Regions from separate parts of the Lacticaseibacillus parahuelsenbergensis genome, predicted to be linked through region 3. Evidence: riboswitches for the same ligand, from Rfam matches in the RefSeq annotation. Region 3 holds a riboswitch; each other region holds the start of a gene.
What was found. Region 3 has a riboswitch for lysine ahead of LACPH_RS08595 (amino acid permease). Riboswitches for the same ligand answer to the same signal wherever they lie in the genome.
Positions count from the first base shown of each region.

Region 1: it holds a riboswitch for lysine, as region 3 does, so the genes downstream of both, LACPH_RS13890 (ABC transporter permease subunit) here and LACPH_RS08595 (amino acid permease) in region 3, are expected to answer to the same signal.
Region 2: it holds a riboswitch for lysine, as region 3 does, so the genes downstream of both, lysA (diaminopimelate decarboxylase) here and LACPH_RS08595 (amino acid permease) in region 3, are expected to answer to the same signal.

Region 1 covers NZ_CP132482.1:2,976,060-2,983,698, forward strand. Annotated here, with positions in the region: gene LACPH_RS13870 (MFS transporter) at 1-462, opposite strand, end outside; gene LACPH_RS13875 (helix-turn-helix domain-containing protein) at 563-1,582, shown strand; gene LACPH_RS13880 (helix-turn-helix domain-containing protein) at 1,740-2,588, opposite strand; gene LACPH_RS13885 (helix-turn-helix domain-containing protein) at 2,585-3,460, opposite strand; lysine riboswitch at 3,621-3,794, shown strand; gene LACPH_RS13890 (ABC transporter permease subunit) at 3,901-5,502, shown strand; gene LACPH_RS13895 (amino acid ABC transporter ATP-binding protein) at 5,506-6,252, shown strand; gene LACPH_RS13900 (hypothetical protein) at 6,580-6,825, opposite strand; gene LACPH_RS13905 (ABC transporter substrate-binding protein) at 6,852-7,639, opposite strand, start outside.
Region 2 covers NZ_CP132482.1:105,869-113,507, reverse strand. Annotated here, with positions in the region: gene dapF (diaminopimelate epimerase) at 1-226, opposite strand, end outside; gene LACPH_RS00505 (aspartate kinase) at 228-1,607, opposite strand; lysine riboswitch at 2,149-2,328, shown strand; gene lysA (diaminopimelate decarboxylase) at 2,467-3,816, shown strand; gene dapD (2,3,4,5-tetrahydropyridine-2,6-dicarboxylate N-acetyltransferase) at 3,826-4,530, shown strand; gene LACPH_RS00490 (N-acetyldiaminopimelate deacetylase) at 4,537-5,688, shown strand; gene dapA (4-hydroxy-tetrahydrodipicolinate synthase) at 5,947-6,852, shown strand; gene dapB (4-hydroxy-tetrahydrodipicolinate reductase) at 6,849-7,616, shown strand.
Region 3 covers NZ_CP132482.1:1,830,181-1,837,819, reverse strand. Annotated here, with positions in the region: gene alsS (acetolactate synthase AlsS) at 1-659, shown strand, start outside; gene budA (acetolactate decarboxylase) at 726-1,436, shown strand; lysine riboswitch at 1,496-1,670, shown strand; gene LACPH_RS08595 (amino acid permease) at 1,817-3,277, shown strand; gene LACPH_RS08590 (helix-turn-helix domain-containing protein) at 3,437-4,966, opposite strand; gene LACPH_RS08585 (helix-turn-helix domain-containing protein) at 5,212-6,789, shown strand; gene serS (serine--tRNA ligase) at 7,320-7,639, shown strand, end outside.

The DNA.
Region 1 (7,639 bases), 1.1 Mb from region 3:
AACCATTTGAACCGTCGTCCCGGTCGCGCTTTGAAAACTGATGGCCGTGTTCAATTCTTTAGCGGGAATTAACCGATGCAACAATGGCAGTACCAAACCATTCCCATATTGTCCCAGAGTATCAGAAAGTATATTGATGCCAAGGAGCAGCAAAAACAATGGCAAGCTGGCAGGCAGCAGGATCATCCCTGCCAACCCTAGGAAAAGTAACGTTTGGCCAATACGCGTAGCCACCATATGACTGGTTTTGGCCTGGGTTCGATCAGCCAGACTGCCAGTCACCAGCGACAGCATTGTCGGCAAACTGGTGGCCATCGCCGCCAACGTGACCGCCAGACTTTTAAACGGCATCGTAGCCGCGTAAATGATAAAAACGATGTTATACAGACTGTCGCCAATACCGCTCAACAAACTGGCATTTAAAATGGCGCGATAACCCCGATTATTGAAATATTCATGCATGTTGCTACCTCCCTGCAGCCAAGCATGTCATTTTCGATTCCTACTTGGTTTGTACTTTGAGTGTAAGCAGGCTACACTCAAGGCGAGGTGAAATTCCACTATGGTAGAAAAAATCAATCCCACTGACGGCGCCGTCTTCCGCCAACTTCGGCGCAACCACCATCTGACCTTGGCACAGGTAGCCGATGCGCATAATTCCATTGCTTTCATTAGTAAGTTCGAACAAGGTCGCTCCAATATCAGCTTTGCCCGCCTAAGTCATCTGCTCTTCCGCATCAATATTTCGTTGGAAGAATTCGTCTTCATCCGCGATCTCCAGGCAGGCGCCGTACCGCCAACGACTCACACACGGTTTGTTTACAACACCTTGGTTCACCGTGACTTTGAAGAGGTTATCGCCTATCAGGATCGCTTTGGCTCTGAAAATCCCACGCTGGCCGACTACCAATATTTGTTAAAACAGGAAAAGACTTGGCAGAAACGGTACGAGCACGACCACAACCGCCAAACCCAATTTGAACTCATCAGCATCCAGATTTTCCGCCTAACCATGATTGATCGCGTCAAGCCCCCTGACCAGCCATCACCATTCAAAAATGTGACCGACGCCATGGCCCAATTGCAGGAACGCGCCAAGCCGCTGGTCAGCTATCTCTACTCGGTTGAAACCTGGAATTACTTTGAGCTTTATTGGTTCCGCCATCTCATGGTCGCCTTACCTGCTGAAACCATTCAAAACTTGTTGCCAATAGCGATGAAGCGTTCGGAAAAATATCGCGCCTTCAATCAAATTGGCAATCTACGGATTCAGACGCTCTTCTCCGCCTTCACCGTGTTCATCAACACACGCCACTTAACCGATGCCAAAAAAGTCCTCACCACTGCTGAAAAAATTCTGCATGACACAAACGACCTCTCAAACTCCGCCCTCCTCTTATTTTTACGCGGCTGGTACCAAGCCGTCATCGGCCAAACCACAGCCGGATACGAGTTATGCCAACAAGCCATCAGTTTGGAGCATATTTTGGACCAACCGACGCAAGAACGGTGGCTGCGTTACTTATTGAAGGTCGTCCGAATCAATATCAAGGATCCACAAGGTGGCGCGTACTTTCTTTGACTGCGAACCTATTATCGTGTCAAAAAAACAGTCTTCCTTCTTAACTCATGACGTTTCACGTGGAACACACCAAAAAACGGACCCACAATCAACTTATTTTCGCTGATCGCGAGTCCGTTACAAACTGCTACTATCCGAATTTTCAAAAAAGGCAAAGTCAGGCTTCTTTACCGCAACGCTTTGCCTCAGCCAACGCCTCCAAAGCCGGCAGCCAACTTGCCGTCCAGTCCGGTGCCGCAACCTCATTCAACAACGCCTTCAGTTGGGCAAGCTCTTGCCAACCGCGCGTTGCCTTGCTTTTATCCGGTGAATAAATCATCACCAAACGTTTGGTGCAGGCAATCTGAAACTCAACCCCCATGTCACCCACTGTGGCCTGCCGAATTAACGCAAGCGTTTCCTGCGCGTTGTCCAGTTGCCCTGCCGCAATATACCGAAGAGAAGCGGTCAAGAACGCGCGATTGGCCAGATTCAAATGATCCTGTGGTGTGTTGGGTGTTTGCACTTGGTTCGCAATGGCCTTGATCAGTCCTTCCAAATCCTTCATCGCGATGATGCCGGTTAATTGAAGCGCGATCAGCCGCAACAACAGCGACCACGCCGTTGTATGCGTCAACAACGACCACGCCTGTTTACGTTCACGGGCCAACACGGAAAAGCGTTCCGGTGCATGGTTATGCAGCGTCAAATGCAACAGCAACCGTTGATTGGTATTCGCCAGCGGCAACTGGCGTAAGATACCCGCCAGCGCCTGAACATCTGCCTGCTGCGCCGCCACCAGATAACGATGCAAAAATGATAATGGTGCATCCGAGCGTGAAGGCGTGAACGCATCCCAGTCCAGATTCAAACGATCCAGCAATAGGAAAAAGCGATCGGCGGCCAACTGTGAGGTGCCATTTTCAAATTTTGAAAGGCTTGATACCGAAACAATGTCGCCAGCGGCTTCTTTTAACGTCAGCCGCCGTTCTTTACGCAATCGTTTGAATTGTTCACCGATCGTCATTTTGCCTGCGCCTCCTCCTTCAGGAATCGTCGCCAACTTTTCGTCAACAATTGAGCAAAAAACGGCGAGTCCAATAACGCCAGCGTTGCCAGTAAGTTTTTAACCGCCATTTTGGCCGCCCGATGCTGGCCGCGATGATAGGTCAGCAGGTGCTCTTGATAGCGCAACATGATCCGCGCATAGAGATCATCGGCCGGAATGGGTAAGTTCTTGGCGACGTTAAGCAGCCGCACAGCATCCGTAAACTCCCGACGATGAATCAGCAAGGCGATGCTATTCGTCAAAATCGCCCACAGATACTGGTTCCGGGTTGGATGGCCCTTCACATCCGGCCAGTCCAAAACCAGCTCCATGACCAAACTCATCAGTTGCTCATGATCATAGATCACCAAGGTGGCGGCAAAGAGATCAAGCTCATACAATCCCCAGTACCGAATCCGTTTCAAATACTTGATAACGTCGGCTTTCATCTGTGGTGTTGTCTGAAAACTCGGGTCCGTATACCCATTGTGGGCCAGAATATTAATCTGATTCAGTCGGTAAAAAATCAGCCCGGTTTGTCGCCACAAGCGATACTGCTTTTGCGCTAACACCTGCAACGCTGACTTACCGGCAACCGTGGCCCGATTAACCTGTTGGAAAAAATTCTCCGGATTCAATGCCCGATAGCCTTGTTGCATCAATTCAACATCTTGATCAAAGCGCGTTAACAGTTTTAAAACAACGGCTGCACTGAGCTGGGTCTCCCCCCGTTCAAAGCGTGACAAAGTAGCGGCCGTCGTAATCCCCGCCGCAATTTCTTCCAATGAGTCATTTTCCTCGAGACGCAACGCCTTTAAATAGGCCCCGACTTTGACAGGCTCCTCCGCCATCAGCACCCGCCCCTTTTTATGAGAAGTTTATTAGACAAATTTAACACGTTTTGTCATTTTTTCAAAATATCTTTCTATTTTTCATACATTTGCCAGCACAGACTTAATTGACTTTCATTCCCCATTCCGCTACACTCGATCTTGACATTTAAATACACCACCAAGAAATAGAGGTTGCGGTGGGCAACGAAAACTGGGGAGTGCCGGATCATGTTGAACCAGTCGTAAGTGCCGCCGCCGAAATGTCGGGCCGTGTTCGGACGATCCGCATTGGGCCATGAGCGCATAACTCATGGACTGTCGAAGCAGGCTGCTTCGGGGCGCTATGATTCTGGTTTATGACTAAAATCGATGGAATCGACCTTTATTGCTTGTTCAATAAAGGTCGATTTTTTGGTTCCAGCTCTATTTCCCACTACAAGAAGGGAGAATGTCATTTTATGAAAAAACACTGGGTTGCACGTTTGGGTGTGCTGGGGCTCGTATTGAGCCTGTTGCTGGGCGGTTTTGCTGCTAAGCCAGTCAATGCTGCGAGCGACGACAACACATTCAAAGTCGGTATGGAAGCCGGCTATGCACCGTTCAATTGGACACAGAACACAGATGCCAATAACGCGGTCAAGATTCAAGGCAGTCATGAATACGCTAATGGTTACGATGTTCAGATTGCGCGGAAAGTCGCTAAGGCACTGCACAAGAAAGTCGTCGTGGTCAAAACCTCTTGGGATGGCCTGCCGCCTGCTTTAACTTCCGGCAAAATCGATGCCATTATCGCCGGGATGTCACCAACACCGGATCGGCGCAAAACGATTGATTTTACCAATCCGTACTACATTTCCAATTTGACGATGGTCGTCCGTAAAGACAGCAAATATGCAAAAGCCAAGAGCATTGCTGATTTTAAAGGTGCTAAAGTGACAGCGCAGCTCAGTACGTATCACTATCAGGCCATTAACCAAATCAAAGGAGTCGTCAAGGAACCGGCCATGAACGACTTCCCAGCGATGCGGGTGGCCTTGGAGTCTGGCACCATTGACGGCTATGTTTCCGAAGTTCCTGAAGGGATCACGGCAGAACGCGCCAACCCGAACCTGATGTATATCCATTTTGCCAAGGGTCAGGGGTTTAAAACCGATGCCAGCGACACCAACCTGGCAATCGGGTTGCGGAAAAACGATCCCAATAAAGCTAAAATCAATGAATTGCTCGCTACGATTTCCCAAAAAGAGCGGGCACGCCTGATGAATGAGGCGGTCGATAATCAGCCTTCGACCGAAAAGAGCGGCAACTGGTTCATGGCCATTATGAAACAGTATGGGCCGATGCTCTTGCGTGGTACCGGTATGACGTTGTTACTGGCCTTGGTCGGCACCCTTGTTGGTTTCATCATCGGCCTGTTAGTCGGGATTATTCGCACCACGCCAAAACCCAAGAAGTTGGGACAGCGCGGTTTGCGGGCAGTTATCAATTGGTTGCTTTCCTTGTATATCGAGGTCTTCCGTGGTACACCAATGATTGTTCAGGCAGCGGTCTTGTATTATGGCGCCGCCCAAGCCTGGCACCTGAACATGGATCGCACCACCGCAGCGCTTTTGATTGTTTCGATTAACACTGGCGCCTACATTTCCGAAATTATCCGTGGCGGGATTATTTCCGTTGATGAAGGACAGTTCGAAGCAGCCAGTGCGCTGGGCATGACGCATCTGCAAACCATGATGAAAGTTATCCTGCCGCAAGCGGTTCGTAACTCCCTGCCAGCGGTCACGAATGAGTTCATTGTGAATATTAAGGATACTTCGGTGCTGTCGGTTATCTCGGTTTCCGAACTGTTCTTCAGCGGCGAAACCATTGCCGGCCAAAGCTTCCAGTTCTTCCACACCTATCTGATCGTCAGCGGCATCTATCTCATCATGACCTTCACCATCAGCCGCCTCTTCCGGCTCATCGAAAAACATCTCGACGGACCCAAAGACTACAACGTGATGAACAATCAAATGCAGGTTGAAACGCCGAAAATCGGCACCGCAAAAGAGGGGGACTAGATCATGGCAAACGAACCATTAATCCAAGTTAAAAATCTCAAAAAGAGTTTTGGGAACCACGAAGTCCTGACCGACATTAATTTCAACGTCCAGGCCGGCGAAGTTGTTTCAATCATCGGCCGCAGCGGCTCCGGCAAGTCGACCCTGTTGCGCAACATCAACCTGTTGGAAACCCCAACTGGCGGCGATATTCTTTTTCACGGCAAAAGCATTCTAGGTGAAGACGTAAAGTTGAGCACCTATCGCGCCAAAGTCGGCATGGTGTTCCAGAGCTTCAATTTGTTCAACAACATGACCGTCTTGCAAAATGTGATGGTCCCGCAGCAAACCGTCTTAAAACGCGACGCTGCAGCCGCCAAAACCCACGCGTTGGAACTGTTGAAACAAGTCGGCATGGATCCCTTCATTGCCGCCAAACCGGATCAGCTCTCCGGCGGGCAGGAACAGCGGGTCGCCATTGCCCGAGCCGAAGCAATGGATCCGGAAGTACTCCTGTTTGATGAACCGACCAGTGCGCTGGATCCGGAAATGGTTGATGATGTCCTAAACACGATGACAGCCCTAGCCCACACCGGCCTGACCATGATCATCGTCACCCACGAAATGGCCTTCGCTCGCGATGTTTCCGATCGCGTCGTCTTCATGAACAACGGCATCATTGCCGAGTCCGGTACGCCGGATCAAATCTTCGGCAATCCGCAACAAACAGCGACCAAGGAATTTTTGAAGCGTTACTTGAACCGGGTTTAACTGAATTAGCCTTATATCATAAACAAACAAAAAATGAAGTCGTATCATAACTCACGGCCACAATACAAAAGCGGACATACTCAACGACAGCTGGAGTATATCCGCTTTTAGTTTTCCTAGGAGAATTGGCTTGGTCAGTGCCAAAGCGTAGCAATCGTAGGCCAGATGGGGATCAGCCGTGGAATTGTTGTTGGTGGGGCGCTCTTTGCCCCGCCTACAACAAGGCCGAGCTTAGAGACTCTGCCGGTTTTGCAGAGGCTCTAAGTCGTGCCCACAGCGTTCCATCCCCAGCTGGCCGGAGATTGCGGAGTTTGGCACGACAATCTATCATTTTGTCTTCCGCTTCTTTTCCCGATGTTCGCGCCATGTGTCCAGACTCACCACGATGAAGAACAGGAAAAAACCGCCGACCACGGACTCTGCCGTTAGTAAAAGGTAGCGCAAGGCAAGGTAGCCTTTTCCAGCGGTGACGTCTTGATAGCCGACATAGCCAAACGTCATTAGCACCGCTAAGCCCAGTACCAGCACGGTGTAAATAAGGGTTCGTTTTAAAATCCGTTTGAATGTCGTCATGGACGCGCCTGCTTTCTTTTGGTTAATTAACGGTTATCTTTCAAAATGGTTTCGGCCTGCTTTTGCAGCTTGGTTAGCACAGTCTTAGGCTCAGCCTTTTTGGAAACTGTCTGGTCAACGGCATCCAGCAAGTTGTTACGGTAAGTGTTATAGCCGATGAATGGTGTTGATGAGAACGCATCATCATACGCATCGACTGCGGCCTGGTAGTTCGGGTTGGCTTTTAGATAGGCTTGATAATCACTTGACTTCGTGGCAGTCGACACAACCGGCACGTACCCGCTGGCTTTGGCCCACTGAGTCTGAATCTTGGTGCTCATCAGAAACTTCATGAATTTAACCGCGCCTTTGATTTGATCCGCCGAGGCACCTTTGAAAACTGAAATACCATTGTTACCCAGAACCGAACTGGATTTGCCATCAAAACTCGGCATCACCGCGGTTCCCCAATGCATGCTCTTAGGTGCCGTTGACGCGATCTGCTGAATTGTGGCGCTAGAGCCGAAGCCAGCAAAAATTTTGCCTTGAACAAATGGTACATTGAAGTAATTATCTAATCCTGCTGTGACAGCTGTCTTATCCTGCAGCATGCTGGTGATCGCCGTCATGGCTTTGATGCTAGCTGGCGTATCGATTTTCGCTTTGTACTGTGGCGTAATCAGCCGATTGCCGGCATCATACGCTAATGTCTCAAATTCAAAATCATAACTCTTATTAAACGCAACACCTGTGATGCCATCACCCTTAAGCTGTTGCCCGATTTTGGTCAGTTCTTCCCAAGTTTTCGGCACAGTGAGGTGATATTTTTCCAGAA
Region 2 (7,639 bases), 1.3 Mb from region 3:
TGGCAAAGCTGCCGTCTGTATTAACGACGGTCATTTTCCCCGCTGTTCCGGGTGCATCCGTAATCGCCAAAACACCGTCCGCACCACCTAGCAAACCAGTCTGACTGTCGGTTAGCCGTTGCGTCAATGTCGCCAGCTGCGTCTTCGTCAACGGCTGGGTCAGTTGCGTTTCATCCAATAAAAAGAAACTATTTTCGGAACCGTGAACTTTTTGCAATGTCACCATGTTAGTGTACCTCCAGACGCTGATTAATCGGAATGAAAAAGGCGTTGTAAATTGCCTTGACCGCGCGATTGGCTGACTCCCGCGAGGTGCCTAGCATCAGTGAAATCTGCGAGGCGCCTTCGTTGATCATCGACACGTGAACACCGGCACTCGCTAACGGCTGCAAAATCGTCTGAATCAAGCCGGTCCGCTGCGCCATCCCTTCGCCGACAACCATGATAATCGCGTAATCATCAATCCACTTCAAAACATCGGGATGAACCGCCGTTTGGATCTCATCGCAAACTGCTTTTCGTTTTGCCTCGTTCAGCTGCCGATCATCCAGAATAATCGTCAGATCGTCAATCCCACTTGGCATATGTTCATAGCTGATGCCGTGCCGTTCCAAAACCTGCAGCAACTTCAGCGTAAACCCGACTTCCTTATTCAATAGATAACGATGCAGGTAAATGGCGCCAAAATGTTGCGAACTCACGATGCCGGTAATGGCGTGCTTCGGGACAAAATGCTGCTCGGGAACAATCATGGTTCCGGGAGCATCGGGATGATTGGTGTTCTTCAAATTAATGGGAATCTGTCCCGCAATGGCTGGCAAAATCGCTTCATCATGAAAAACGCCAAACCCACCATATGATAGCTCTCGCATTTCCCGATAAGTCATTTCCTGAATCATCTGGGGATTTGCCACCACACGCGGATCAGCTGCAGCGACCCCATCCACATCGGTAAAGTTTTCATATAAGTCTGCTTGAAAACCGTTGGCGAGAATGGCTCCGGTGATATCGGAACCGCCTCGTGAAAAAGTGGCAATCGCGCCTTTACTGGTATACCCATAGAAACCAGGAACTACCAGCACACCCAGCGGTCGACTAAAAGCTTCCAGATGCGTGTAAGTTTCACGTGAAACTTCCGCATCATTCGGATCATCGGTCACCAGGATGCCCAAGTCTTTCGGTTCGCCGTAAGTAGCTTCAATACCTTCATGATTCAAAACGGCGGTCATCAGAAACGCATTCAACTTTTCGCCGCGAGCCTTGAAACCAGCCAGTAGATAATCGCGATTGGTAAATGTCTTTTTCGGTAATTGGTATATCTCTTCGCTGATTTGCTGCATGACTTGGGGATCAAGTCCGAAATCATCGGCGATTGCTTGATAACGCGCAACAATTTCCTTAACGACTTCAGTTGCATTTTCATGGCGCAAGACCGCTTGGGCATACTGAATCAATAAGTCCGTTACTTTAACGTCACCGGGATGCCGTTTACCAGGCGCGCTAGTCACCATCACCTGCCGCGCAGGATTTGCTTTCATGATTGCCACAACTTTGGCAAACTGCGACCCATTTGCTAATGATGACCCGCCAAACTTTACGACCCGCACGATAAACTGCCTCCCTAATGGGTTCCCTATCGCAAGCAACTTGCAGCTATTCGCTCGCAGACATCGCGTTTTGCCAGCCCGTTTCTGCAAATGAGAACTCTGTCATTTTATTTTGTACTTTAGCAGACTCTCCCAGAAACACAACCCCCAGCGGCGGCGGAAAATCGGCATGTTTTACCGGCATTGCATAGAAACAAAGTGTTGAAATTTGTTTTTAATTTTTTTGCTCAAACAGGTGGCGAGTGAGTTTTGGGTATCAGGTGACGAAAAGTTAGTTGGTGCAGGAACGTGCCTGTATGTAAAGAGCTTGAGCGCAATGGCTAACGCTCACTGGTTTTCTCTGCTGCTCTCGTAAACGCGTTCACTGGGCCAGTTCACGCTCTTGTTTAAACGCGTTCATCGGCGCAGAAGTCTGCGTGTAAGGACCTTGATCGCAATGGCCTAAGCCCGGGCCATCACGCCCAAGGCCGCTTACACTCCGACTTCTAACCGCGCCAGTTCACGCTCTTGACGCCTTCGTTTTTTTATTATAGTCTGGTGATAAACAGATAGAGGTTGCAACCAACATGAGTATCCGAATCGAGCGAGATCCTTCGCGGTGACGTTTGGTGAAAGGGGCGGTTGCCGAAATGGGGGCGCCGGGATCGGCAAGCCTGTTGGGCCAGGGTTGAATAAATCCTGTACTGTCGCTTAGAAACCTAAGCGGGGCGCTATCATTCAAGTAGATTGCAAGTTGGGATCTTTTTGTTTGACGCGTGGCCAAACAAAAGGATCCCTTTTCGTTTGCCATCGCCCTGCCATAACGCGTTCACTGGGTCAAAAACCGGCCCAGTGAGAACGCTCAAGGAGGATGCCTGATATGAATTTTGCTACAAATCAAGAAGGTCAATTAACCATTGGCGGCGTTTCGGCCAGTCAACTGGCGCACACGTTTCAAACACCGCTTTACGTGTATGATGTCGGAGCGATTCGCCACCAGATTCGCGCGTTTAAACAAGTTTTTGAGGCTGCCAACGTCCGTTATGCTGTCAGTTATGCTTCCAAGGCGTTTGCGACCATTGCAATGTACGATGTCGCCAAGGCTGAAAACATTCATGTCGATGTGGTTTCCGGCGGCGAATTATACACGGCTCAAGCCGCCGATTTTCCCATGGCAAAAGTCAGCTTTCACGGTAACAACAAAAGCAAAGCTGAATTGCAACAAGCACTGGATGCCGGCGTCGGCACGATCATCGTGGACAATTTTCATGAATTGGATCTGCTTGATGAGCTTTTGAAAGCGGCAGTTGGCCAACAAGATGTTTTGATTCGGGTCGCTCCCGGGATTAGCGCCCACACCCATGCTTATGATCAAACCGGCCAAACTGACAGTAAATTCGGCTTTGATCTTGAAAGCGGGCAGGCAGATGAAGCAGCCAAGCGGATTTTAGCCGACGAACATCTGAATCTGCTCGGCATCCACGCCCATATCGGTTCGCAGATTTTTGAAGTAGCCGGATTTGAAGCCGTCACCCAAAAGCTGCTGGCTGTCCTTGACAATTGGCACCGGCAATTCGGTTTCACCCCGCAAGTGCTCAATGTTGGCGGTGGTTTCGGGATTGCTTACACCAGCCAGGATGATCCGTTGCCGCCAGAAGCGTTTGTCAAAGCCATTCTGAGCACCCTCAAGACGCAAAGCAGCCAGCTTGATTGGCCGCTGCCGGCAGTCTGGATTGAACCGGGGCGGTCGATTGTCGGCCCCGCCGGCTACAGCCTTTACACGGTCGGCAGCCGCAAAGACGTGCCTGGGCTGCGACCATATGTTGCAGTTGACGGCGGCATGGGCGACAACATTCGGCCCGCCCTTTATCAGGCGCAATACACTGCGGTGGTTGCCGATCACCCGACCGCCAAGCCAACCGAGCATGTCCATCTCGTCGGCAAGTACTGCGAATCCGGGGATATTTTAATCGACGATGCCCCATTGCCCGCCACCCAGCCAGGCGATGTGGTTGCCGTTTTCGACACCGGTGCTTATGGCTACTCCATGGCATCCAACTACAACCGCAACCCGCGGCCGGCCGTCGTTTTCGTTGAAAATGGCCAAGCTCAGCTGGTCGTCACGCGCGAAACTTACGCTGACTTGATTCAGCACGATCACCACTACGCCGCACCGAGCTCGTCAACACCCGCAACCACCGCCAACAACGCTACTACCGCAACCAAATAGGAGGCCATCATGGCACAATTAGACACCCAAAAGATCATTTCAACCATTGCCAACAGCAAGAAAACGACGCCTGTGAAAGTTTATCTCAAAGGCAAGTTGGCTGATTTACATTTTCCAAAAAGTGTTCACGCATTTGTTGGCAAACACACCGGAACGGTCATCGGCGACTGGGCGATTATCCAGCCAATTCTAAAAAAAGCCAAGCTTGATGATTACTATGTCGAAACCGCGGGCCGCAACACCGGCGTTCCTTTGCTGGATATCAAAGCGGAAAATGCCCGAATTGAGCCTGGCGCGATCATCCGCGACCAGGTTCTGATTGGCAACAATGCAGTGATCATGATGGGCGCCATTATCAATATCGGCGCTGAAATCGGCGATGGCACCATGATCGACATGGGCGCGGTGCTGGGCGGTCGAGCGATTGTCGGCAAGCATTGCCATATTGGTGCCGGTACCGTTTTGGCCGGCGTGGTAGAACCGCCGTCAGCGAAACCCGTCACAATCGGTGATCACGTCATGATCGGCGCCAATGCGGTGGTTCTTGAAGGCGTGTCGGTCGGCGAAGGGGCGGTTATTGCCGCCGGAGCTGTCGTCATTAACGATGTGCCGGCACACACGGTGGTTGCCGGCGTTCCCGCCAAAGTCATCAAGCAGGTTAACGATCAAACGGAAGCCAAAACCGTCCTGCTCGACGAACTCAGAAAGCTGTGATTTTTAATGAAGGAAGCTGAATTGATTGCCATTCGCCGCCAGCTCCATCAAATCCCAGAGCTAGCCTTGCAGGAAAAAGAAACGCATGCCTTCCTACTTAAAACGGTGCAAAGTTTTCCGCAAACCCACCTCACCATTCGGACACTGCCTAAATTGCCAACTGCCTTACTGGTCAAAGTTCACGGACAAAACCCGCAACGAACGATCGGCTATCGAACCGACATTGACGCCTTGCCGGTGACGGAACAAACCGGCTTACCGTTTAGCTCGCAGCATTCCGGCATCGCCCATGCTTGCGGCCATGACATCCACATGACAGTCGCACTAGGAATTCTGGATTATTTTGCCCATCACCAGCCAAAAGATAATTTGATTTTCTTCTTCCAACCGGCCGAAGAAAGCAAAAACGGCGGCAAATTGGCCTACGACATGGGCACTTTCACCGGCGATTGGCATATCGATGAGTTTTACGGCTTGCATGATCGCCCTGACTTGCCGGCTGGTACCATCAGCACGCGGCTTGGCACCCTTTTTGCCGGGACAACTGAAATTAATGTCGACCTCATCGGGAAAAGTGGCCACGCAGCCTTGCCGCAAAATGCCAACGATATGATCGTGGCGGCCGCCAGTTTTATCAACCAGATTCAAACCGTCGTTGCCCGTAACGTCAGCCCCACCGACAGCGCGGTCATCACGTTTGGCCTGATGCGCGCCGGAACCATTCGCAATGTGATTGCAGGACGCGCCTACCTGGAAGGTACTTTACGCGGATTCACCCAGAAACAAATCGATTTCTTACAGCAACGTATCCGCGATATCGGTCGAGGGATCGCCGCCAGCTTCAACTGCGACGTCAACGTCGATTTGAATCAAGGCGGCTATTATCCGGTCGAAAATAACCCACAGCTGACCAAAGATTTCATTCAGTACATGCAATCCGATCCAGCCGTCACGTTTGCACCCACCGGACCCGTGATGACCGGGGAAGATTTCGGCTATCTTTTGAATAAAATTCCCGGCACCATGTTCTGGCTGGGCGTCAACGATCCGGATTCCCAACTACATGCCGCCGACTTTTCGCCAGACGAATCCGCGCTGGCACCGGGCGTCACAGCGGTTGTGTATTTTCTGGAACATCGGATGGCGGAAAATAATTGAATCAGTAGCTATCGATATTGACTCATGCTTGATGCGCCGAGACGGCTTTCACCATATGCGCTCCGGAGCATTTGGCGCAGGAGCTTACCCGTAAAAGGCACCGGCTCACGCTCAACCATAACGCGTTCTCCGGCGCAGGGGTCTGCGTGTAAGGACCTTGGTCGCAATGGCCTAAGACCGGGCCATCACGCCCAAGGCCGCTTACACTCCGCCCCCTAACCGCACCGGCTCACGCTCATTTTAATTGGAGGTTTTTGAATGCAAAAAGCAGAATTGATCACCGCGATTGTGACACCGTTTAATGATCGCGATGAAATTGACTACGCAGTCATGCAACGGTTGGTTGATCATCTGATTGCAGAAGGCACCGATGGCTTTGTCGTCGGCGCTACTACGGGTGAAGGGCCGACGCTCAGCCATGACGAGAAAATTACCTTGTACACGCGGTTTGTCGACATGGTTCACGGCCGAGCACTGGTCATTGCCAATTCAGGGTCGAACAATACTCGGGAGACCGTTGATTTTACCCATGAAGTCGGCGGGATTGCCGGGATTGATGCAACACTGGTGGTCGTGCCTTACTACAACAAACCTGATCAAAACGGCATGATCGCTCACTACACAGCGGTCGCGGCCAACGCCCAAAAGCCGATCATCATTTACAACATTCCCGGCCGAACCGGCGTTGAGATGCTGCCGGAAACCGTGGCAACGTTGGCGCAAAACCCCATGATCCAAGGCATCAAGCAATGCGGCAGCCTCCCCGTCCTGAGTGACATCATTGATCGAACCAAGCATGACGCGTTTAGTGTCTGGACCGGCGAAGATGCTCAGGCGCTGACGATTAAAACGCTCGGCGGTATGGGCGTGATCTCGGTTGCTTCCCATCTTTACGCACACAGCATTCGGGAAATGTATGCGGCATTGAATCGCGGCGACATCACAACGGTGGCTGCGCTGCAACGGCAACTATTGCCGAAAATGGCTGCTTTATTCCATTTTCCATCGCCTGCCCCGACCAAAGCTGCGCTCAACGCATTGGGGTACAATGTCGGCAGCCCGCGTCTGCCAATACTGCCATTAACTGCCAAACAACAACAGGAACTCGCCCATCTTTTAGGCGTTCCAGAACTATCAGCCATTGAAGCGGAGGTGCTCGCATGATTCACGTTCTTGTCGCCGGTTTTCGCGGTGCCATGGGTCAAAAAACCGTGAAAATGATCCAGTCACATTCAGATTTCGCATTAAGTGCCGTTTTTGACCCTAAAGTAACCATCAATAACCCGCAAAATTATGGATTACCGGCGGAAGTCAAGGTCCTCAACCGTTACGACCAACTCAACGCCAACGTCGCTGATGTCTGGGTCGACTTCACCAATCCCGGCGCGGTCGCCGCTAACACCGAAGCCGCGATTAATGCCGGCATCCATCCGGTCATTGGCACAAGCGGGATGGCGCCGGCTGATCAGGATCGCCTCATCAAGCTAGCCAAAGCGAAACACCTCGGCGGCCTGATCGCACCAAACTTTGGCCTCTCCGCCGTTTTATTGATGAAATTTGCCCAAGAAGCCGCCGCCTATTTTCCTGATGCCGAAATCATTGAAATGCACCATCAAGACAAAGCTGACGCCCCTTCAGGCACCGCCATCGCCACCGCGCACAAAATCGCCGCCGGACGTACCCAAAAGCCATTGTCCACCATCGACAACGACGCCCGCGGCCAACGTATCGATGACGTCCCTGTCCACGCCGTCCGCCTACCCGGCTACATCGCCCACGAAGAAGTTCTTTTCGGCGGCCCGGGTGAAGCCCTCACCATTCGCCAAGACTCCTTCGACCGCCAAAGCTTCATGCAAGGCGTTGCCGTCGCCATTAGCAAGGTGCAGGAAGCGGATCAGTTGGTGGTTGGGTTGGAAAACTTTTTATAGAAAAATAGAAAACGCGGTGATCG
Region 3 (7,639 bases):
TTGCGCCTGAAAGCAAGCAGTATCTCACAGAGTTACAGGCCAAATTACAGGAAAGTGATGTTCCGCCAGTCCTCTCAGATCAAAAAGTCTTACACCCGCTCAGTATTGTAGCCGCATTGCAAAAACGTGTGACAGACGACATGACAGTTGCTGTGGACGTCGGCAGCCACTATATCTGGATGGCCCGCCATTTTCGGAGTTACGAACCGCGCCACTTGCTGTTTTCCAATGGGATGCAGACGCTAGGGGTTGCTTTACCTTGGGCGATTGCGGCGACTTTGGTACGTCCGGGTAAAAAAGCAGTTTCAGTATCAGGTGATGGCGGCTTTCTTTTCTCTGGCCAAGAGCTAGAAACAGCCGTTCGTTTGAAGGCTGATTTGGTTCACATTATTTGGAACGATGGCCATTATGATATGGTAAAATTCCAAGAAGAGATGAAATATGGTCGGGCAGCAGGGGTCGACTTTGGTCCGGTTGATTTTGTGAAGTATGCAGAAGCTTTTGGTGCCAAGGGTCTGCGGGTCAATAAACCGAGTGAACTTGGCGAGGTGCTTGATGAAGCGTTTGCGACTAAAGGGCCAGTGCTGGTTGACATTCCGGTCGATTATTCCGACAATGCGGAACTCGGCGCGGCAATGCTGCCTGACCAGATTTATTAATCGTTGGCGGCAGGTTGATTCTGGGCGGCTGCAGGCCCAACCCTGCGCAAAAGGAGGGACTTCTTTTTGGAAACGGATCGATTGTATCAACATGGGACACTGGCAATGTTAGTGCCTGGTTTGTTTGCCGGAACGCAGACAATTGAAGCGTTGTTGCAACATGGTGACACTGGTATTGGCACGTTGACCGGCCTTGATGGCGAGTTGATTATTCAAGCCGGCAAAGTTTATCAGGTTAACGCACAAGGTACCGTTCGCGAAGTTGCAGCGGATGAGAAAGTGCCGTTTGCGAATGTTCATTATCAAGCCGATGTTTCGGCCGGGAAGCTTCAGGGGTTGGATCTGACCGGATTTCAGAAAGCGGTTCTTGATCGGTTACAAACGAGCAATCTTTTTGCGGCAGTTCGGGTCGAAGGTACCTTCACGCAAATGCACACGCGCGCTGTGTTGCCGCAACAGCCTCCTTATCCGACGTTGACAGAAACGGCTTCAGGCCAAAAAGAATTCCATGCCGATAACGTCAAAGGCACGCTGATCGGGTACTTTTCACCGGATCTTTATGCCGGTGCGGTATCGCCGGGTTTCCATTTGCACTTTTTGTCCGCCGATCATCACATGGGCGGGCACATTCTCGGATTTGAGCTCGACAGTGGCGAATTATTTTTACAAAAGTTCAGTGACTTTCAGTTACACCTGCCAACCGATGACGAACCGTTCTTAAAGCAGCACTTTGACACGGCTAGTTTAGTCGATGACATCCGCAAAGCTGAAAATTGAGTTAAAACCGGGTGAGAGCCGGTTGCCGTTAGAAACAAGACATGATAACGTGAACCATAATCAAGATTAGAGGTCGCACCGATCATCAGTCGCAACTGCAATGGCCTGAACGCCAGATGCGCAGTTGTTAAAGGGAAAGGTGCCGAAATGCCGGCTTAGTTCAGTGAGGCGGTGTTGGGCCAGTGGATAACATCTGCTGGACTGTCGCGACTATCGCGGGGCGCTAACAAATCGGATCACGTTTATTCATGACGAAAAGCAGAATAAGCCGATGGGTTAGTTACTGACACCCACCGGTTTTTTTAGTGCTTAAACGCCCTGTAACCGTAACAAACCCAACGTTTAACATCTCTCAACCCATTCAGCAAAGGAGTACTTTTGTGGCACAGTCAGCAACGAATCAGGTAAAACGAGAACTCAAAACCCGGCATCTTTCAATGATTGCCCTCGGCGGCAGTATTGGCACCGGACTTTTTGTCGCCAGCGGCAGCGCGATTGCAACTGCCGGTCCGGGCGGCGCTATCGCGGCATATATTGGTATCGGGTTAATGGTGTTCTTTCTGATGACCAGTTTAGGCGAAATGGCCACCTATGTGCCGGTATCCGGTTCCTTTTCAGAGTACGCCAGCCGGTTTGTTGATCCGGCGTTTGGCTTTGCCTTAGGTTGGAACTACTGGTTTAACTGGGCGATCACCGTTGCCGTCGATGTTTCGACAACGGCCATTGTGATGCACTTTTGGCTGCCGGATGTGCCAGGCTGGTTGTTTTCGCTGGGCTTTTTGGCGCTCATTTTTACGATTAACATTATTTCCGTTAAGTCGTTTGGCGAAACCGAATATTGGCTGTCATTAATCAAAGTGATCACCGTCATGGTCTTTCTGGTCGTAGGTTTGTTGACCATTCTTGGGATCATGGGCGGACACGGTCCCATCGGCTTTAAAAATTATACGACCGGGGCGGCGCCGTTTGTTGGTGGGTTGCCGGCAACATTAGCGGTTTTCGTGGTCGCAGGGTTTTCTTTTCAAGGCACCGAGCTAATCGGGATTACCGCGGGCGAAAGTGCTACCCCGGAAACCAGCATTCCCAAGGCGATTAAGCAGGTGTTTTGGCGGATCTTATTGTTCTATATCCTGTCTATCGCTGTCATTGCCGCCATCATTCCTTATACCAGTCCGAATCTGTTAGGCGCCAGTGTTGATCAAGTGGCGATTTCGCCGTTTACACTGGTTTTTGATCGAATTGGCCTCGCCGGAGCGGCCAGCGTGATGAACGCCGTGATTCTGACATCAGTTTTATCGTCTGCCAATTCCGGCATGTATGCTTCAACCCGAATGTTGTGGGCCATGGGCGGGTCCGGGTTTGCACCGCGCGTTTTTCGAAAAACGAATACGCGCGGTATTCCGATTGCAGCCTTACTACTGACGACGCTGGTCGGTGGTTTGACATTTTTAACCAGCATCATGGGACCCCATGTTTACCAACTGTTGGTCGCCGCATCCGGTCTGACCGGATTCCTGGCATGGCTTGGGATTGCGGTGTCACATTTTCGCTTCCGCCGTGCGTTTGTGAAGCAAGGGCATGATGTTCATGAGCTAAAATATCATGCAAAATGGTTCCCGGTTGGCCCGATTTTGGCGATTATCATGAGCTTAATTGTGATTGTGGGTCAGGATCTGCAAGCGGTGCAACATTTTGCCTGGGGGCGTCTGCTGATTTCCTACATGTCGATTCCGCTATTCATCGTTTTATTTGTCTGGTACAAGGTGAAGCATAAGACCAAACTGATTCCGCTAGAAAAAGTCGACCTTTCACCGCACCGCGAGCATCAGGCAAACAAGTGAGCGTGAGTAACGGGTTACCTGATTGGCTTTCTGACTGCAATGTTTCTCGCCATAGTTATGAATTCTCGCTAAACTAAAACAGCTCTAAAACGCAAATTGCTGCGTTTTAGAGCCGTTTTTTGATGGTTAACTGTCAAAATTTATTCGAACGACGGGAGCCTACGAAGGGGGATCGACATTTTGGGCTGATAACGAGGCGTCGGTTTTCTTTAGGTACAAGCGGCGAATCAACAAATACAGTTGGAAGATGGCGTCATCGCTGTCTTCCGCTGTCCAACTAATGATGTGCCCGTGAAAACCGGCAGGCGCAGCGGCTTTGATGGCCTGCTCATTATCGACGCTGGTAATGACGAGGTCTGCTGTTTTAAAAACGGCACGTTCTGGTAATAAGTGAACCATTGGAAGATCGGATAAGAAGTTGACGAGGCGGCGGTTAAGCAAGTTGTGGTCGAGATAGGCCAATCTGACCCGTACGGTAGGTGTTTCCGCAAAGTAGCGCAGATAAGGCGTCAGCAAATAGTAGAGCGTGCGCAAAAATAGATGCTGCTTACCAAGAAAGTGTCGATATGCCGGCGTATCAGGCAGCGTGGCAATGAATTCCTCAAGGCCTTGATAAAGATTGGTTTTGGTGTAATTCAACGCACGGGGATTGAAAAAGTCGACTAAATGCATGAAGTCGCCGCCCAAAATTTCGTTGTTCAAGGCGATTCGGGTTAAATTGAGGATTAAGCCTTGTTCGTGCTGAAGGTCAAAGACGGTGTGATGCCGAATATGATCACCTAAGAAGGCCAAAAGTCGTTTCACGAAATCCGCAGTAATCGTTTTTTGCTTAAGAACATAATGAATAAAGTCTTGATCGGCCGGTGTATCAGGCAAAAAGGTAATCGTGCGATGTTGCTGAAAATAGAAAAAGTCATTTTCACCCTTCATGAATTGCTGATTAAACGCCGGGAACATTTCTCGCGTATAAACGGCATGCTGGAAGGGCGGATAATCGTTGAAAATCCGGTCAAACGGCTCGTTGCCGGTAACAAAATGGTTGCCACTGATCCGCACCCGACAGATTGCCCAAAAGAGGATCTCTTCAAGAATATCGACCGGATTGGTTTTGGCATTGGGCAAGGCCATGTATTCTTTGACAATTTGCTGCTCATCCAAAACTTTAAATGGCCAGTCCACGCCATGATAGCCCAGCCAGTAAAAATCAAACAGAAACAGCCGGATTCGGCTTTCTTCGCCGATGAAGCATAAGTCACTAAAAGACAGCTTAATTTGGAATCGTTCGAGCAATGCGCGCAAGGCGACGGTTTTCCGCACCAACGTCGAGCGACTAATGAAATGGGCGCGACAAAATTGCTCGGTAGAAGGATGATTTGCCTGAACAATGTAGTCGACAAATTGAAACGCGATCGCATGTTTTAGCAAATAAAGGTGATAATCATCAACCGTCACGTCAATTTCCATGAGAAGGTTGATTTGTTTACGTTTAAGATTTTCCGGGTGGGCAGTTAATTCAGTTAGATCGCGGAAGAGTTCCTGCAAGATGTTGTAACCTTGCTGATAAGAAAGGTCTAGGTGCCGACTGAGGGTATTAATGGTGTAAGTTTGGACATTACTATCCTTGATAGCTGAAAACATTTGGTACTTTTGTAAATCAGCGCGGTCAAGAAAGGTTTGTTCGTAAAGCATCGTGATCCCCCAATCTGAAGACAGTTTAGTTCGCTTCAATATCAATTATAACAAAGAATGAAAAGTATGACGTTTTATTAGTGAACTATTGAACTTTAAACATGCGTAAAACCATCTGTTAAGATAGGAAACTGCTATAAAAATGGTATAGACAAGCTTTGTGCCGAGCTTGAAACCTGACGCTGTATGTTCGATGAAGTATAATCATGGGAAATGGGGTAAATTATCTGAAGTAGGGAGATTTTATGAAAGACAATCATGATATTTTTTTGTCAATGTCTGACGCTGAGAAACTGGGGTTGTTTCGTACCATTATCGAGGTACGGGAAGCGCAGACACCAGTTACGGCAAAATTAGCGGTTTATCGTGGTCATCGGCCCTTGGTAAGTGAGGTTAATCTCAAACAGATAGCAGCGCTTACGAACCGCAATTATGGCAGCGTCTATAATACTTATAACGGCCTGATCAGTTCACTACAGGCAATGCTCGGCCGTCACCACAGTTCGGTGAAAACTTTATTTGCGGTACCACCCGATGAATTTCGCTATCATCTCGTCGCACAATCACATCCATACAAATTTTTAGACGCTGTCTTATATCAACGTTATGAGAATCTTGACGATTTTTTGAAAGCATGCGATAGCTCTAAAGCTACGGTTTTGCGCCATCTAAAAGCGATTCGAGGCTATGCGCGGCAAAGCGGGGTGCAGTTCTCGTATGAAACACTATCATTTACCGGCCCGGAATTAAACATACGGCTGTTTATGACAATTGCTTATTGGCTGGCAACCAATGGCGTGGCGTGGCCTTTTGAAAATTTAACGCACCAGCAAGCTGGCCAGATTCTAGATGGCTTACTGGTCGTTTTCGATGGCGGCAAGGTCAATACCATCACGCGTGAGTTACTAATGTATTATGTGGCGATTTCCCATCAGCGCATTTTAAGCGGCCACATTTTGGTGCACGATGCGCAATCGGAGGTGCTGCATTACCCAGTTCCCAATTTGTTCAGCGACGCGGCCTCGCGACTACTGGATAAATCAAAACAATTTGAGCATTTGACCACACAGCAGCAGCAGAGCGAAAGTGACGCGCTTTATTTTCTATTTAATTTTGCACCGCTATATATTATCACGGATGAACAAGTTGAAAAGCGGATGATCGAGCGCTACAACAACTATAATCCCGAGATTTATCAATTGATCAGCGGATTTTTCGAGCATTTTCCATACAGCTTCAAGCGTGATATTCACCTACCCGATGATACTTACCGTTTGCTATTCGTCAATATGCTAAGTGTGACAGTGAGTGTGCTGGCGTTTAATAAGGATTTTACGACCAGTTTGTTAGCCGAATTCAGTTCAAACATTCAGCAAACCAAGGATGATCCGGCATTTTATCAACAGGTTAAGGTCACGCTTGACGAAGTGATTGGGCGCAAGAAGCTGTCATCGTTTCGAAATTGTCGAGAAGTTTTGACAGAGGCGTTTTATCGCAGTTTGCACCAACTTGTGGTTCAATTTCAGCCACGCAAAAAAGTGTTGGTTGCTCCGATTATCGAACAAACAATGACTGGCTATATCGATCTCTTGGCGTTTTTGCATGCAGTCCCGTTCGTTGAGTTAGCGTCGCCTGATGCTAATCTCAAGGATGTTGATCTGGTCATCACGACTTCGGTAGGGCTCATTCAAGACAATGTCGGTAAGACGCAGATTTTCCCGTGGCACATCAATGTCACCAATGACCACTACGGCCAGCTTTATAGTTTGCTACGTGAACTTTGGGATGAAAAGATGCTCAAAGAAGCCCGGTTTATCTACTAGAACGCGATGCAATCCGTTCAATTGACTGGAGTAGGGTACGTCTTCATCCTAAAAATCCGAAAATTTCTTGTATCCTATGTCGAGATGCGGTATTTTAGCAATGTATAGTTAACACGTCTGAAGCGCCTAAGTGGATGTTTTAGAGAGTCAGCGGTTGGTGCAAGCTGACAATCATCCTTATTCCAGCGCATGAGTGGGCAGTGATGAGCTGCACGGAAGCCGACCGTTATCGGCTAAGAGGGTGGCGTTCTACGCCAAACTTGGGTGGTACCGCGGAAAGAAGCCTTTCGTCCCATTGGAGATGAAGGGCTTTTTGTGTTGAGCGTGAGCCGGCGCGCTTAGGGGTCGGAGTGTAAGCGGCCTTGGTCGGGATGGCCCGGGCTTAGGCCATTGCGACCAAGGTCCTTACACGCAGACCCCTGCGCCGGCGAACGCGTTATGGTTGAGCGTGAACCAGCTCCTGCGCCGGCAAACGCGGCAAGGCAAACTTTGACGTGTCAGATACATCAAAATGATGAGGGAGGAAAAGTATGTTAGATCTGAAATTGATTCGGCAAAAGCCTGAATGGGCGAAGAAAAAATTAGCAGCCCGGGCGATTAAGGGTGAAGAAATCGACGAGCTACTGGCTCTAGATGAAAAACGCAGAAAAGTGACAGTGCAAACCGAGGAACTAAAAGCTCAGCGTAATGAAGTTTCCGGGAAGATTGCCGTCATGAAGCGCAACAAAGAAAATGCGGATGACCAAATTGCAGCGATGCGTGAAGTCGGCCAGAAGATCAGTGCTTTAGACAAAGAACTGGCGACACTTAATGAAAAAGTGACTTATATTCTTGTGCGTTTACCGAATTT